4 regions of the Pseudomonas sp. NPDC099000 genome follow, and region 4 is predicted to be linked to each of the others. Evidence: predicted binding sites of a transcription regulator. Region 4 holds the regulator's gene; each other region holds the start of a gene.
What was found. The regulator FliA, encoded in region 4, starts transcription of late flagellar genes. The targets are predictions, from matches to a motif close to CTAAAGTTTNNNNNNNNNNNGCCGNTAA.
Positions count from the first base shown of each region.

Region 1: the regulator FliA is predicted to act here: its motif matches at 1,772-1,799, upstream of ACIQV9_RS27730 (methyl-accepting chemotaxis protein).
Region 2: the regulator FliA is predicted to act here: its motif matches at 1,669-1,696, upstream of motA (flagellar motor stator protein MotA).
Region 3: the regulator FliA is predicted to act here: its motif matches at 1,596-1,623, upstream of ACIQV9_RS07440 (methyl-accepting chemotaxis protein).

Region 1 is NZ_JBIWAF010000043.1:30,845-35,160, reverse strand. It holds partial or broken gene ACIQV9_RS27745 (PepSY domain-containing protein) at 1-182, opposite strand, end outside; gene ACIQV9_RS27740 (FecR domain-containing protein) at 400-1,413, opposite strand; partial or broken gene ACIQV9_RS27735 (sigma factor-like helix-turn-helix DNA-binding protein) at 1,461-1,586, opposite strand; gene ACIQV9_RS27730 (methyl-accepting chemotaxis protein) at 1,915-3,795, shown strand; gene ACIQV9_RS27725 (SRPBCC family protein) at 3,932-4,316, opposite strand, start outside.
Region 2 is NZ_JBIWAF010000024.1:29,817-34,132, forward strand. It holds gene motB (flagellar motor protein MotB) at 1-745, opposite strand, end outside; gene motA (flagellar motor stator protein MotA) at 749-1,600, opposite strand; gene ACIQV9_RS22740 (HDOD domain-containing protein) at 1,767-3,305, shown strand; gene ACIQV9_RS22745 (rhodanese-like domain-containing protein) at 3,349-4,164, shown strand; gene asd (archaetidylserine decarboxylase) at 4,183-4,316, shown strand, end outside.
Region 3 is NZ_JBIWAF010000004.1:118,858-123,173, reverse strand. It holds gene ACIQV9_RS07450 (NorM family multidrug efflux MATE transporter) at 1-466, opposite strand, end outside; gene ACIQV9_RS07445 (LysR substrate-binding domain-containing protein) at 625-1,545, shown strand; gene ACIQV9_RS07440 (methyl-accepting chemotaxis protein) at 1,728-3,704, shown strand; gene ACIQV9_RS07435 (VWA domain-containing protein) at 3,842-4,316, opposite strand, start outside.
Region 4 is NZ_JBIWAF010000003.1:419,747-424,062, reverse strand. It holds gene ACIQV9_RS06580 (protein phosphatase CheZ) at 47-835, opposite strand; gene ACIQV9_RS06575 (chemotaxis response regulator CheY) at 858-1,229, opposite strand; gene fliA (RNA polymerase sigma factor FliA) at 1,397-2,137, opposite strand; gene fleN (flagellar synthesis regulator FleN) at 2,134-2,964, opposite strand; gene flhF (flagellar biosynthesis protein FlhF) at 3,081-4,316, opposite strand, start outside.

The DNA of each region.
Region 1 (4,316 bases), on a different contig from region 4:
TCCCAAGGTGCCCTGCCCGGCGATCTCCTGCCCGAGTAGTCGCCCGTCTGTACCATGGAGAACAGCGAGGACTTACCATGGGCCTCGGTATCAGCATTGCGCGCAAACTGGTTGAGTACATCGTTCAATGGACCGGCGCCGATGTTGTAGCGATGGCTGCTGGCTTCGCTGCCCTGCGCCGCAACGGCAACTGTTGGCAATAAGGCGACACCCAGCGCGGTAGAGAACAGCGCCGCGCGAACGGCGTGGCGCAAAATGCAGGTGTCCGCAGTGAAACAAGGAAGGTTCTTACCGATGGAGCGCACAGAAATTGTAGGCTTCCGTAGGAAGTCGCCGAAGTCAGAGTTGCAGTGCTTACTGACTAAGCCGCGCTTGCACGGAAAACCCGCCAAAAATAATTCAGACTTGCCGCTCCAGCGTCACCCACCAGCGAGTGCGGTAGCCCAACTGCACGGGCAGGGTTTGCGGCAGGATGGCCAGCAGCCTGTCGGTGTTCTCCAGGCGGAAGACTCCGGACAGCCGCAAGTCGGCAATGTCCGATGAGCACGTCAGATAACCGTGCCGGTAGCGTGCGACTTCATTGAGAAAATCCCCCAGGCGCATGTTACGTGTGACGATCAGACCATCGACCCACGCGCCGGCATCCATATCCAGCAGCGCAGCCAGTTTCGCCTGGTGGTGATCGATCAAATAACTCTGTCCGGCCTGTACCCGAATCGACTCACCGTCGGCGCCCCGCGGCGAATGAATCGCGACCATGCCGCTGGTGACACTGAGCCGTGTGCAATCATTGTCCTGACGCAGGATGAACCGCGCCCCCACACCTTCATATACGCCGTGACGACTGTGCACCCGCAATGGTCGATCAAATGGAGACGCTTCGTCGATCCCGCCACAGGTCACGATGATCTCGCCGCGAGTCAGCTTGATCAGCCGTTGCTGCGCGGTGTAGTCGAGATCCACCGCGCTGGCGGTGTTGAGCTCCAGGCGTGTGCCGTCGAGTAGTTGGAAGCCGCGTCGCTCACCCGTGGCAGTGGCGAAGTCGGCGGTCCATTGTTGCCAACCCACCGCATCCTTTCCCAGCCAAGCCGCCGAACCCATCAGCAATGCACCCGACAGCAACTTCAGAGCCTGTCGTCGTCCCAATCCCTGGGCACTGTTTTCCAATGTGTTTAAGGCGACTTGAGCACCGGGCACGGCGCGCAGATTGCTGCTCAGCTCGGCTTGCAGGGACTGCACCCGCTGCCACGCCAATTCGTGTTCTAAATGCTCCGCGCGCCAGACGTCGCATTCCTGGCGCAGCCTCGGATTGGTCGCGTTGTTGCGCAGTCGCAGCAGCCAATTGATGGCCTGTTTGACCACCTGCTGATGAGGTTCACCGCGCCGGTGAAGTGACGAGTTATCCACAGGCATCAAGCTTCATACCGCAAGAGATAACAGTGATACAGCGCATCAGCGACTTAACGCTCCACCGAACGCAGGGATAAACCCATCTGCTCGGCAATCTGCTTGTGGGTAAGTGCTTCGCACAGCGCCAGAAATGCCTGACGCACTTTCGGCTTAAGTCCTTCAAGCATGCGGATGACTGTACTGCAAACTCAGGAGAGGACATGAACGCGAAAGCCTGAACGTCACAAATGATAATTGGTCGCATTGTCATCAAGGGTTACGGAGTTTGCAACTGCCGGTCGAACAACTGTTATCACAAAAAAACAATTCAACAGCTCTGGCACGCCGTTCGGCGGGAATACCGGGCATTTCTTACAAACCCCTAAGATTTCTCTGATTGGTGCCGACAGACTGGAGAGACATGCGTGCACCAAAGTAGAGCGGCCGAAGAATGCCGCCTGCGCTGTTACATGGAATGTTGCACCTGGAACGCATCCCCACTTTTTGCATAAGAAGTCCCATGAAATGAATCTCAAGTTCAGCCATAAAATCCTTCTGGCCGCCTCCGGCGTCGTGGTGCTGGCTTTTGCGTTGTTCACTTTGTACAACGATTATCTGCAGCGAAACACCATCCGGCAAAACCTCGAGTCCTCTGTCCAGCAAGCCGGCGACCTGACCGCCAGTAGCGTGCAGAACTGGATGAGCGGCCGTGTGCTGGTCCTGGAAAACCTCGCACAGAACGTCGCTCATCAAGGCGCCAACGCGGACCTTCCGGGCCTGGTTGATCAACCGGCCTTCACCTCGAACTTCCAGTTCACCTACGTTGGCCAGGCCAATGGTGTGTTCACTCAACGCCCCGACGCGAAGATGCCGGACGGATACGATCCGCGTCAGCGCCCGTGGTACAAACAAGCCGTGGCAGCCGACAAGACCATGCTGACGCCGCCGTACATGGCCGCCGTCGGTGGCTTGGTGGTGACGATCGCCATGCCGGTGAAAAAGAACGGCGAATTGCTCGGCGTGGTCGGCGGTGATCTGAGTCTGGAAACCCTGGTGAAGATCATCAACTCGGTGGACTTCGGTGGCATCGGCCACGCGTTCCTGGTCAGCGCCGACGGTCAGGTGATCGTCAGCCCGGACAAAGACCAGGTGATGAAAAACCTGAAAGACATCTACCCGAATTCTGGCGTGCGCATCGAGAAGGGCAATCAGGACGTCACTCTGAACAAGCAGGACCGCATCCTCTCGTTCACCCCGGTGAGCGATTTGCCGAATGCCGAGTGGTACATCGGTCTGTCGATCGACAAGGACAAGGCCTACGCACCACTGAGCCAATTCCGCACCTCGGCGCTGATCGCCATGTTCATCGCCGTCAGCGTTATTGCGGGGCTGCTGAGCCTGCTGATCAATGTGCTGATGCGTCCGCTGACCACCATGGGCCGCGCGATGCAGGACATCGCCCAGGGTGAAGGCGACCTGACCCGTCGTCTGTCCGTGGAAAGCAAAGACGAATTCGGCGAGTTGGGCGGTTCGTTCAACCAGTTCGTGGAACGGATTCACGCGTCGATTTCCGAGGTGTCCTCGGCGACCCGTCAAGTCCACGATTTGTCGCAACGGGTGATGGCATCGTCCAACGCCTCGATCATCGGCTCAGACGAACAAAGCGCACGCACCAACAGCGTGGCCGCCGCCATCAACCAATTGGGCGCCGCCACCCAGGAAATCGCCCGCAATGCCGCCGATGCTTCGCAGCACGCCAGCGGTGCGAGCGAGCAGGCGGACGACGGCCGTCAGGTGGTGGAGAAAACCATCCTGGCCATGACCGAGCTGTCGCAGAAAATCAGCCTGTCCTGCACCCAGATCGAAACCCTGAACGCGAGCACTGACAACATCGGGCACATTCTCGATGTGATCAAAGGCATCTCCCAACAGACCAACTTGCTCGCGCTCAACGCCGCCATCGAAGCGGCGCGTGCCGGTGAAGCCGGCCGTGGTTTTGCGGTTGTGGCGGACGAAGTGCGCAACCTGGCGCATCGCACGCAGGAGTCGGCGGAAGAGATTCACAAGATGATCACCTCGCTGCAGATCGGTTCTCGCGAAGCGGTGACGACCATGAACGCCAGTCAGGTCTCCAGCGAAGAGAGCGTCGAAGTGGCGAACCAGGCCGGTCTGCGTCTGGTCAGCGTGACCCAGCGTATCGGCGAAATCGACGGCATGAACCAGTCGGTGGCGGCGGCGACCGAAGAGCAGACGGCGGTGGTGGAAACCCTCAACGTCGACGTTAACCAGATCAACTTGCTGAACCAGCAGAGCGTGGCGAACCTCAATGAAACGTTGAAGGATTGTGATGCGTTGTCGTTGCAGGCGAACCGGTTGAAGCAGTTGGTGGACAGCTTCAAGATCTGATCGCGTTATGGGTCAATCGCGGGCAAGCCCGCTCCCACAGGATTTTCGGCGAACACAAGATTTGTGTACGACCGCAATACTGTGGGAGCGGGCTTGCTCGCGAAAGCGGTACAACAATCACCGCTGAACCAAAGCCCTACACAAACAGCTTCAACACATTACTCATCGCATCATCCGCAAACCCCTGCACAAACTCCTTGAACCCCGGCAACGCCTCGGCACCTCCCTGCGCTGGTTCGGCAATGATGGTCCAGGTCGCCCGCGACTTGCCCGTGCCTAGCGGTTCAACACTCATCGCCGCCCACAAGTTGGCCACACCCAGCGTGTTGTAAATGGTGGTCCACGTCATGTTCAGCGCCTGGTCATCCCGCGAGTTGAGTTGCTCGACCACCACGTTGCCGTCCTTGAAGATCTTCTTGCGCAGTGACGATACGCCTTCGCCCGTCATCTCGATGTGCGAAAGCGCCGGAATGAATTGATCGAAGCCGGCAAAGTTGCCGACCACCGCCCAGACCTGCGAG
Region 2 (4,316 bases), on a different contig from region 4:
ACGAGGCATAACCGACCACCCGCGCCACTTGCGGATCCGGATAGCTGCCGGCGACGAGCGCACGGCGAGCGGCGTTGGCACGGTTGGCCGAGAGTTCCCAGTTGCCGAAATCGCCGGTGCCCGAGTACGGCTTGGCATCGGTGTGGCCGCTGATGCTGATCTTGTTCGGCACCGCTTTAATGGTGTCGGCCATGGCCAGCAGGATGTCTTCGAAGTACGGTTTCAAGCGCGCCGAGCCTGAGTCGAACATCGGCCGGTTTTCCGCGTCCATGATCTGGATGCGCAAGCCGTCCTGAGTGATTTCGAACAGGATCTGGTCCTTGAATTTTTGCAGCTGCGGGTTTTCATCGACCTTGTTCTGCAACTCTTGCAGCAACAGTTCCAGACGTTCCTTCTCAACCTGCTCGGCCATCCCTTCGACCTGGTCGGTGTCGACGGTGACTCGGTCCGGCTGCGGCTGAGACTTCACCTCGGGGTTGAGGGTGTTCTCCGGTGCCAGGGTCGGGGAGCCGCCCAAATCGATGATGTACGGCGTGCCGCTTTCGGAAAAACCGACCGGGTCCTTGAAGTAACCGGCGATGGCAATCTTCTGTTCCGGCGTTGCGGTGGACAGCAGCCACAGCACCAGGAAGAACGCCATCATCGCCGTCGCGAAGTCCGCGAAGGCGATTTTCCAGGAGCCCCCGTGATGTCCGCCCGCGTACTTTTTGACGCGCTTGATGATTATCGGCTGGTTATTTTCCATGACTTAGCGACCGCGAACCGCTTGTTCCAGCTCAGCGAAGCTAGGACGGTGCGCCGGGTACAGAACCTTGCGACCGAATTCCACTGCCAGCGATGGCGGCATACCGGAAGCCGAAGCCACCAGCGAGGCCTTGATGGCTTCGTAGACGTTCAGTTCTTCCTTGGCTTCGTGGGCCAGGGCATGGGCCAGCGGGCCAAAGAAACCGTAGGCGGCGAGAATACCGAAGAAGGTCCCCACCAGTGCCGCACCGACGTGTACGCCGATCATTTTCTGGTCGCTTTCACCCAGGGAGGCCATGGTCACCACGATACCCAATACCGCCGCGACAATACCGAAACCGGGCATGGCGTCGGCGATGCCGTTCACGGCGTGGGAAGGGTGATCGAGGTCTTCCTTGAGGCTGGTCAGCTCCATGTCGAACAGGCCTTCGAGCTCGTGGGGCGCCATGTTGCCGGAGGACATGATGCGCAGGTAATCGCAGATGTACGCGGTCATGCGGTCATCTTTCAGAACGGCCGGGTACTTGGCGAAGATCGGGCTCGCGGCGGCGTCTTCGATGTCGCCTTCGATTGCCATCATGCCTTCGCGGCGGCTTTTGTTGAGGATCTCGTAAATCAGGCCCAGCACTTCCAGATAGAACGTGTGATTGAAGCGCGAGCTGAACATTCCCAAGGCTTTCTTGAGAACGAGTTTGAACATGTGACCTGGGTTGGCCTGCAGGAATGCACCGAGGGCCGCACCACCGATAATCATCACCTCGAAAGGTTGAATCAGGGCGGCAATCTTGCCGTGGGAGAGCACGTATCCGCCGAGCACGCTCGCGAATACGACGATGATGCCGATTAATTTAGCCATAGGTAGGAGAGCACTTACTGAGTCGGGTTCAAGGTCATATTCGGAAGTTAAAAAATCTCTTCTTCTACTTATCGGCAAAACTGCGCCAGACTATAGCCAGTTCAAGCGAAAAGCTAATTTAGCCCTCTCCGGGCATAGGTAATGCAGACGATGATCACGTCCAACCATGGCTAACGAAACGAACACCCCAACCCCAAAACCGACCACGCTTGAAGGCTGGGTAAAGCTTCTCGATGGCGTGCGCCTGCCGGTTCCGCAAGACAGTCACGACCGTGTCTGCAAGGCCCTCGCCAATAACCGCAGCTCGCTTCGCGACATCGCCGAGTTGCTGCAAGACAGCCCGGCCCTGGCCTTGAGCGTGATTCGCGAAGCCAACCGCCACACCCACGGCAGCATGACCACGCCTGCTGAAAACCTTGAGGTGGCGATCAATCGTCTCGGATTGAAACGCACCGAGGAATTGCTCGCCCGGTTGCCTGCCGAACCGCAATCCCAGATACCGGTGGCGTTGCGTCAGCTGCAGATGATCAGCCAGCACGCGACGCAACAGGCCAACGGTTTTTTCGCCGGTCGCCTGGCGCGGCTCTGGCAGGACATCCACTGGGGCAGCCTGCTGTTTCTCTCGCCGCTCTGGCCGATGGCGTTGACTCATCCGCAGTTGCTCGAAGAGTGGGAGTTGCGGGTCATCCATAAAGGCGAGTCAGCGCGCACAGTCGAAAAGCAATTGTTCGGCGTTCGCTTGCTGGATATCTGCCTGGCGCTGGTGGACATCTGGCGCCTGCCGATCTGGGTGCAGCAAGGTTATCGACTGCTGCTCAACGAGCAGCGCGAACTGGTCAAAGTCCTGCGCATTGCCCGCGACAGCGAGCATCCCCTGCGCCAGCAAAACCGCCTCGATGACGATCCGACCCTGCGTCGCTGGCTCAATCAGCCAGCCAATACCGTGCTGCTGGCCAACGGGCTGGCACTCTCGGCGCAACAGGCCTGGGACAGTCCGCACAGCGAGCGCTGGCAGTACCTGACCAGCCTTTACCTGCAAATGCCGATGAGCGACGTGCAGCAGCAATTGCATCAACAAGCCGTCAACAGCGCGCATCAGCACGCCATGCCGGACATCTGGCACCCCGCCGTAGCGTTGATCTGGCCCTCGGGCGTGAACCGTATTCACGCCGGGTTGCTGCCGGCACCGGCGCCGACCGCTGAAGATCTGACGGCGTGGCGTAAACAATGTGCCGAACTGCTGATCGAGCCGAGCCGCTTCACTAATGCAATGCACTTGACCACGTCGGCCCGGGACGCGCTGGTCGCGTGTGGCATGCGTCGGGTGATGATCTTGATGGCTGACCGCACCCACGCCAATTTGCGTGCGCATCAAACGGCCGGGCTGGCGAAGGAAGCGGCGGGGCTGAACCTGGTCGTGAGTCAGAGCACCGTGCTGCAACGGTTGCTCTCGCAACAGGCCCAAGTGCGATTGACCCCGGCCAACAACGCCCAGTTCTCGGCGTTGCTACCCGCCAGCCTGCGCGCGCAGTTTCGCGGCGAACACCTGCTGCTGCGCTCGCTGGTCAACAACGGTCGGGTGATCATGGTGGTTGTAGCCGATCAGGGCGGCGGGCCGTTCTCGGAAATAACCGTACAAGCCTTTGGCAAAACCGCGCAGTGCATTGAAAAGGCACTCCATAGCTTTAGCCAGCGCGGTCAATGAATGCTGCGCTACAATCCTCCCCTTTGTGCTCTGGAGACCTCACATGTCTGACTTCTCTGGCTTGGCGCTGGTCATCGAGCCGAGCGACTTGCTCCCTCGCCTTGAGTCCCGCGAACTGATTCTGGTGGACCTGACCAGCAGTGCCCGCTACACCGAAGGGCATATTCCCGGTGCGCGCTTTGTCGATCCCAAACGCACACAACTCGGCCAGGCGCCTGCGCCGGGACTGATGCCGCCGCAAGCGGCACTCGAAACGTTGTTCGGCGAGTTGGGACACAACGCCAATGCGGTCTACGTGGTGTATGACGACGAAGGCGGCGGCTGGGCCGGGCGTTTCATCTGGCTGCTCGATGTCATCGGCCATAAAAAGTACCACTACATCGACGGTGGCCTGACATCCTGGCTGGCAGAAGGCATGCCCATGTCGATCCAGGTCCCGGCCCCCGTTGGCGGCCCGGTTGCGTTGACTCTGCACGACGAACCGACCGCCACCCGCGAATACCTGCAAAGCCGTCTCGGTGCCGCCGATCTGGCGATCTGGGACGCGCGCGGCCCGCTGGAATACTCCGGTGAGAAAGTGCTGGCAGCCAAGGCCGGGCACATTCCCGGCGCGGTGAATTTCGAATGGACGGCCGGCATGGATCAGGCGCGCAACCTGCGCATCCGCACGGACATGCCGCAGATCCTGGAAAAACTCGGCATCACCAAAGACAAAGAAGTCATTACCCACTGCCAGACTCACCATCGCTCTGGCTTCACTTATCTGGTGGCTAAATCCCTCGGTTATCCGCGGGTCAAAGGCTACGCCGGTTCCTGGGGCGAATGGGGCAACCACCCCGACACGCCCGTAGAGATTTAAGGTTTTTAAGGACAGTTAATGAATAAGCGTCTATTTATCCTCAGCCAATACCTGCTGCCTCACCACTTGCTCTCGCGACTGGCCGGCTGCATTGCCGAATGCCGCGTGCGCTGGTTCAAGAACGCCTTTACCGCCTGGTTCGCCAAGCGTTA
Region 3 (4,316 bases), on a different contig from region 4:
GGCCGATGGCGCTGGTGAAACCACGCAGGGCCATGAAGCTCAGGTAGCCGGGCAGGGCGAACGGCAGGATCAGCAGGAACTGTCCGGCGGCCTGGACGTTGGTTTCGGTCTGGCCAAACAGCAGCAGCACCGGTTTGAGGTTCCACAGCAGCAGACCGGCCACCAGCGCCATCAACCACGCCAGCCACAATCCGGCCTGGGTCAGTCGCGCGGCGCCGACGATATCGCCCGCGCCCTGACGGATCGCCACCAAGGTGCCGACCGCCGCGATCACGCCGATGCAGAAGATCGACACGAACGAGTACGTCGCCGCGCCCAGGCCACCACCGGCCAGCGCTTCCGGACTCAGGCGCGCCATCATCAAGGTGTCGGTGAGGACCATCAGCATGTGCGCCAACTGCGAGGCAATCAACGGCCCCGCCAGCCGCAGGATGGCCCAGAGTTCGGTACGTGCTGGATGCTGCATGGTCATCACGCCTCGATTTTAATGTAAACAGGAGAGAGCCGATTCTCGGCGCTCTGCGGGGTTTTCACAAAGGGATAAAAAGGATGGGTGGCATGAGTCAAACTCATGCTGACAAGTTTCTGCTAACGTGGCGTAACCGCGCTATAGGAGCTTTCCGAATGTCCCGTCGTCTTCCTCCCTTGTATGCCCTGCGCGCATTCGAAGCGGCGGCGCGGCATAGCTCGTTTACTCGCGCCGCTGAAGAATTGTCGATCACCCAGAGCGCGGTCAGCCGACACATTCGTACCCTCGAAGAGCATTTTGCCTGCCGACTGTTTCACCGCAGCGGGCGCAACCTGCAACTGACCGAGTCGGCGCGGCTGATCCTGCCCGGCATTCGTGAAGGTTTTACCGCGCTCGAACGCGCCTGCAACACCTTGCGTGCCGAAGACGACATCCTGCGCATGAAAGCCCCGTCGACGCTGACCATGCGCTGGCTGTTGGCGCGCCTCAGCCGCTTCCGGCACTTGCAACCGGGCAACGAAGTGCAATTGACCAGTGCCTGGATGGACATCGACACCGTGGACTTCAACCACGAACCCTTCGACTGCGCCGTGATCCTCAGCAACGGGCATTTCCCGCCGGATTGGGAAGCGACGCTGTTGTTTCCAGAGGAGTTGATTCCAGTGGGCGCACCGAATCTGCTGAGGGATCAGCCGTGGGACGTGGCGCGTCTGGCGAGCACCGAACTGCTGCACCCGACGCCGGACCGCCGCGACTGGCGAACATGGCTGGCGCGCATGGGGCTGGCCGATGATGTATCGCTCAAGGGTGGCCAGGTGTTCGACACGCTGGAGCTGGGCATGATTGCAGCTGCGCGGGGCTACGGCGTGTCCATGGGCGATTTGCTGATGGTGGCGGAGGATGTCGCTCAGGGTCGCCTGAGTTTGCCCTGGCCGACGGCTGTCGCCAGCGGAGAGAATTATTACCTCGTCTGGCCGAAAACCCGCCCGGGAGGTGAACGTTTGCGCCGCCTCAGCGATTTCCTGCAAGGCGAGGTCCGGACCATGGATTTACCGGATGTCGAGCGCTTGAGCTGAATCGTTAGAGCCTCTGCAATAGAGGCCTTGCGCCATATCCCCGCTAATTACTCAAGTATTCAGGTTTGCCGCCGAAAATCTGCAGGTGGAACCTTCGTTCAGGTTCGTCGCAATTCCCATTTGAATTTTTGCCGAGTGCGCATCGTGATCAGGATGATCCGGTCGCTCGGCCAGGAGCTGTCATGTCTCAACCACGTGCCCGGATCGCCTCACAGCTTGGTCTTGCGCTTGCCGTGATACTGGCGATTGTCATCACTGGCAGCACCGTATTCGCCCTGCGTTCGCTGGATTCCGCCAACCTCGCCACCCGCGAAGAGCACTTGGCCAGTGAGGCCCGGTTGCTGGCCGATCAGTTGAGTACCTTTCACGGCACGTTGCGTGAAAGCACTCAGCGTCTGGCCGGGTTGTTCGAGAAGCGCTTCAGCGCGGGCCTGAGCGTGCACCCGGACGAACCGGTGGCCGTGGCCGGTACCCAGACCCCGGGTCTGCACCTGGGCAGCGAAGTGTTGAACAACAACTTCAAGGAAGTGGACGAGTTCAAGCAAATGACCGCGGGCGTTGCGACCGTGTTCGTGCGCAGCGGCGAAGACTTCGTTCGGGTCAGTACTTCCCTGACCAAGCAGGATGGCAACCGTGCCATCGGCACCTTGCTGGATCACGCTAACCCGGCCTACTCGCGCTTGATGGCGGGGCAGAGCTATGTCGGTCGCGCCTTGTTGTTCGACCGCTCCTACATGACTCAGTACACGCCTGTACGCGACAGCAGCGGTAAGGTGATAGCCGTGCTGTTCGTAGGATTCGATTACACCGACGCGCAAAACGCGCAGTTCGAGAATCTGAAACGCTTCCGTATCGGCCAGACCGGTTCGCTGGCGTTGCTCGATGAGCAGAAGAAGTGGTTGGTGCCGATTGCCGGCGTGCAAGCGCTGGATCAAGCGGTCCCGGCCATCGTCGATCTGGCGAAAACGCCGGGCAAGGGTGACTTCTGGAGCGACAAGTCCGAAGACTTCTACAGCGTGGCCGTGCCGTTCGACGGCGGCCCGTGGTCGGTGGTGGCGAGCATGCCGCAAGCCGAAATCAGTGCCGTGACCTGGAGTGTCGGCATTCAGTTGGCAATCGGCAGTCTGCTGGCGATGTTGATTGCGGTGGGTTCGGCAGTCTGGCTGCTGCGCAGCAAACTCGCGCCGCTGGGGGATCTGGTGCGTCAGGCAGAAGCTTTGGGCGCCGGTGATTTGAGCGTGCGCCTGAGCGTGTCGAGCAACGACGAAATCGGTCAGCTGGCCCGTGCCTTCAACCAGATGAGCCAAGCCTTGTCGACCATGGTCGAGCACATTCGCAAGGCCTCGGGCGAGGTCAACAGCCGTGCCCAGGCGTTGTCCGGCCTGTCCGGTGGTGCCTATGAAGGGATGGAGCAGCAGTCGGGCGAAATCACCAGCATGGCCGGCGCCGTGGAAGAGTTCAGCGCGACCTCGCTGAATATTGCCGACAACATGGGCAGCACCCAGCGTTTGGCCCAGGAAAACGCACAGCAAACCCAGATCGGTCGCACATCGATGGACGAGGCTTCCTCGTCTCTGGAACAAATCGCGGGCGCGTTGAACAGCACCGCCACAGTGATCAATACCTTGGGGCAGCGTTCCCAGGAAATCGGCGGCATCGTCGGTGTGATTACCTCGATCGCCGATCAAACCAACCTGCTGGCGCTGAACGCGGCCATTGAAGCGGCCCGTGCCGGTGAGCAAGGGCGTGGTTTTGCGGTGGTAGCCGACGAGGTGCGTAACCTGGCTTCGCGTACACGTCAGGCCACTGACGAAATTTCCGGGATGATCCAAAGCATCCAGCAGGAAACCGGCAATGCCATCAGCACCATGGAACAGGGCAATGTGCTGATGCAGGAAGGTTTGTCACGCAACGCCAACGTGGCCTCGGCCCTGGCGCGGATCGATGAGCAGAGCCGTTCGGCTGGCCAGCAATTTGCGGCGATCACCACCGCGACCCAGGAGCAGAGCAGCACCGCGACATTGCTCAGCAGCAACCTGCAAAGCATTGCGCTGGCAAACAGCGAGCAGCGGGAAGTGGTGTCGAACCTGGCCGTGACCGCTAAAGAGCTGGAGAAGCTGGCGGCGGACTTACGCCAAGAGGTTGACCGGTTTCGTTGAGTCGCCTCTGAAATAGCCTTCGCGGGCAAGCCTCGCTCCTACAGGTTTTGTGTCGTTCACAAAAGAGTGGAACGACACAAAACCTGTAGGAGGGAGGCTTGCCCGCGAAGGGCTCACCTCAATTTGTGATCAGACGATCAGTCGCACTTGGCATTGCTCGACACTTCCTTGCTCGCCAGTTTCAACTGCTTGCCCAGCTCCGCCGCATTGGTGCTGCTGTAAACCCGGCCGCCGGTGTTTTCAGCGATGCACCGTGAAGGGCCACCAGCACCGATTTTCACCACGTTGACCCGCAGGCGCGGTTGATCCCTGGCGATTTGGCGGGAGACCGCGCACACGTCTTTCTGACAACCGTCCTCACCGTCGACGAACATCACGATCACGGCATCGTTATTGCGCCCGTCGACGGTGCTTGCTGCGTGGGCCAGGCTGTCGGCCAGCGGTGTGCCGTCGTTGGGGACCAGGCCTCGAATCCCGTTGATCAGCCGCTGACGGTCGCCAAACTTGAACACGCCCTGGTCCGGCGTTCTTTCGCAGCCGGCGAAGGTGATGAGGCGCGTGTCGATCTTCGGGTCGAGCCCGTTGATCATGCCGGCCAGCGAGTCCTTGGCG
Region 4 (4,316 bases):
GTGCTCCTGAGGTCTAAAAACCTAAAAAACCTAAAATGCTAAAACTCTAAAATCCTAGGCTGGATAACAAATCGTCCACATCGTCCTGACCGGACACAACGTCTTCTCTTTTATCGGCATGAATCTGCGGACCTTCACCCTGAGAGAGATGTTTTTGCGGATCTTTTTCAGCGAGCATCGCATCACGGTCATGTTCGATACCCGCAAAGCGGTCTACCTGGCTGGCCATGAGCACGAGCTTGAGCAGGTTGCTTTCAACTTCGGTGACCAATTGGGTCACGCGTTTGATCACCTGACCGGTGAGGTCCTGGTAATCCTGGGCCAGCAGAATGTCGTTGAGGTTGCTCGACACCGTGCGATTGTCTTCGCTGCTGCGTGTCAGGAAACCGTCGACGCGCCGAGCCAGTTCGCGGAACTCTTCAGCCCCGACTTCGCGACGCATGAACCGCCCCCAATCCGTGCTCAACGCCTGGGCTTCTTCGCTCAGGCTGTTGACCAGCGGCGTGGCGTTTTCCACCAGGTCCATGGTGCGGTTGGCGGCGGCCTCGGTCAGCTTGACCACATACCCCAGACGCTCGGTGGCGTCCGTGATCTGCGACACTTCCTCGGCTTGCGGCATGTTCGGGTCAATCTGGAAATTGACGATCGCGCTATGCAGCTCGCGAGTGAGCTTGCCCACTTCCTGATACAGGCCGCGGTCACGGGTCTGATTGAGCTCATGGATAAGTTGCACAGCGTCGCCGAACCTGCCTTTTTCAAGGCTTTCGACCAGTTCGACCGCGTGTTTTTTCAGGGTCGATTCAAAATCGCCCAGTGAAGATTCTTTATGCTCCATAGCTCCCCCGTGGCGCAGTGGATCAACCGATGCGTTCGAAAATCTTCTCGATTTTTTCTTTCAACGCCTGGGCCGTGAAGGGTTTGACCACATAGCCGTTAACACCGGCCTGGGCCGCTTCGATAATCTGCTCGCGCTTGGCTTCGGCAGTCACCATCAGCACCGGCAGGTGCTTGAGCTTTTCATCGGCGCGCACGTGACGTAGCAGATCGATACCGGTCATGCCAGGCATGTTCCAGTCCGTTACCAGAAAGTCGATGCTCCCGCTGTTGAGAACCGGAATGGCAGTAGTGCCATCGTCAGCCTCGACCGTGTTGGTGAACCCAAGGTCACGCAACAGGTTTTTTATGATCCGCCGCATCGTTGAGAAGTCATCAACGATGAGGATTTTCATGTTCTTGTCCAATTCGACCTCCAAGCAGTCTTAAACGCGCCCAGCACCTGGACGCGCCATTTCAATCAATCCGGCAATGCATTCGATGACTGTCTGGAGCACAACAGATCGCGACCGGTGCAGTTCAACACCCCACCGGCCTCGTTCGCAGTGTCCCCACACTGCCTTCAGCGCGCTCGCCACTCCCCCAAACGCCCCCGCAAACGGGCCGCGCACTGGCTATGTAACTGGCTGACCCGCGATTCGCTGACCCCCAGGACCTCACCGATTTCCTTGAGGTTCAGCTCTTCGTCGTAGTACAGCGCCAACACCAGTCGCTCACGCTCCGGCAAATTGGCAATCGCGTCCGCCAGCGCGGCCTGGAAGCGTTCATCTTCCAGATCGCGTGACGGCTCCAGATGTGCACTCGCGCCATCCTCGTGCAGCCCTTCGTGTTCGCCGTCCTGCAACAGATCGTCGAAACTGAATAACCGGCTGCCCAGGGTGTCGTTCAAAATCCCGTAATAATCGTCGAGACTCAATTGGAGTTCGGCCGCAACCTCATGATCTTTAGCGTCACGACCGGTTTTAGCTTCAATCGAGCGAATTGCGTCGCTGACCATGCGGGTATTGCGGTGAACCGAACGTGGCGCCCAGTCCCCCTTGCGTACTTCATCGAGCATCGCGCCGCGGATTCGAATGCCCGCGTACGTCTCGAAACTCGCGCCTTTACTGGCGTCATATTTGGTCGATACTTCAAGCAGGCCGATCATCCCGGCCTGGATCAGGTCTTCAACCTGAACACTGGCCGGCAGACGGGCCAGCAAGTGGTAAGCAATGCGTTTGACCAGTGGCGCGTAACGCTCGATCAGCTCGTACTGCGCGTCACGTGCCGACTTCTTGTAGAGGTTGTAGCCACTGGCTGTCATAGGACGGGTCCTGCGGTCTGTTGCACGAGGCGCTCGACGAAAAACTCCAGGTGCCCACGCGGGTTGGCAGGCAGCGGCCAGGTGTCGACCTTCTGCGCGATCGCCTTGAACGCCAGGGCGCACTTGGAACGCGGGAAGGCTTCGTAGACGGCGCGCTGCTTCTGCACGGCCTTGCGCACGCTTTCGTCGTAAGGCACCGCACCGACGTATTGTAAGGCGACGTCGAGGAAGCGGTCCGTGACCTTGGTCAACTTGGCGAACAGGTTGCGACCTTCCTGCGGGCTCTGGGCCATGTTGGCCAGGACGCGGAAGCGGTTCATGCCGTAATCGCGGTTCAGCAGTTTGATCAGCGCGTAGGCATCGGTAATCGAGGTCGGCTCGTCGCACACCACCAGCAAGACTTCTTGCGCTGCGCGAACGAAACTGACTACCGAGTCACCAATACCCGCAGCGGTGTCGATCACCAAGACGTCGAGGTTGTCGCCGATATCGCTGAAAGCCTGGATCAGGCCGGCGTGCTGGGCCGGGCTCAGATGAACCATGCTCTGTGTGCCGGACGCGGCCGGAACGATGCGAATACCGCCGGGGCCCTGCAACAGAACGTCGCGCAGCTCACAGCGGCCTTCGATCACGTCGGCCAGGGTACGTTTGGGTGTCAGCCCCAAGAGGACGTCGACGTTCGCCAGCCCCAGATCGGCGTCCAGCAGCATGACGCGCCGGCCGAGTTCAGCTAGAGCCAGGGACAAGTTCACTGACACGTTAGTCTTCCCGACGCCACCTTTGCCGCCGGTCACCGCGATCACCTGTACGGGATGCATGCTGCCCATGTTATTTCTTTACCTTGTCTTGCATAGACGGAGGCCACATTACTGGCTGCGCGCTCAATAACTGAACAATGCATGGCAGACCATCGATGTAGGTACAAAAACTGTTCATTAGTACCTCAGCCAACCTGCTTGGTCGGGCTGTGGTAAATATCAGCGAACATGTCAGCCATGGCTTCTTCGCTGGGTTCTTCTTGCATTTGCACGCTTACGGCGCGACTGACCAACTGATGACGACGCGGCAGATGCAAATCATCCGGAATACGCGGGCCATCGGTCAGGTAAGCCACCGGCAATTCATGACTGATCGCCAGGCTCAACACCTCGCCCAGACTTGCCGTTTCATCCAGTTTAGTCAGGATGCAGCCAGCGAGCCCACAACGCTTGTAACTGTGATAAGCGGCCGTTAGAACCTGTTTCTGGCTGGTGGTTGCCAAAACCAGATAATTTTTCGATTTGATGCCACGACCGGCCAGGCTTTCGAGCTGCATACGCAGAGCTGGATCGCTGGCCTGAAGGCCCGCGGTATCGATCAGCACCACGCGTTTGCGCAGCAAGGGATCCAGCGCCTGCACCAGCGATTGGCCCGGATCGACGTGGGTTACCGACACGTTGAGGATCCGGCCCAGGGTCTTCAATTGTTCCTGAGCACCGATACGGTAGCTGTCCATGCTCACCAGCGCGATGTTTTGCGCGCCGTATTTAAGCACATAGCGGGCCGCGAGCTTGGCCAGGGTGGTGGTCTTGCCCATGCCGGCCGGGCCGACCATGGCAATCACCCCGCCCTCTTCCAGCGGCTCGACTTCCGGCGTGGCAATCATCCGCGCCAGGTGCGCCAGCAACATGCGCCAGGCCTGACGGGGTTCGTCAATGTCGGTAATCATCGCCAGCAAGTCGCGGGACAACGGGCCGGACAGGCCGATGCGTTGCAGGCGACGCCAAAGGTTGGCCTGGGCTGGACGGCTGCCTTGCAGCTGATTCCAGGCCAGGGAACCGAGTTGTACTTCCATCAGTTCGCGCAGGCTGTTGAGCTCAAAACGCATCGAATCGAACGCCCGTGGATCAACACCGCCAGCGGCAGGTGCCGGGGCTGGTGCCGAGCGACGAGGTTCGGCATACGTCGGCTCGATCAGCGGCTCGGCGGCGGTCAACGGCAAGCCGGCGAACAACTGGCGATTGGTGGTCTTGTCGCCTTCGGTTTCGCCTTCGCCACGCAGGCTCAATTCGGCCTGGGCGGTGACGATCCGCGACTGAGTCTTGCGCAGCTCATCCTCGAGTTCCATGTTCGGAACACGCGGGGCCAGCGCCGACAATTTGTAATCCAGGGCAGCCGTCAGCTCGACACCACCGGCGAT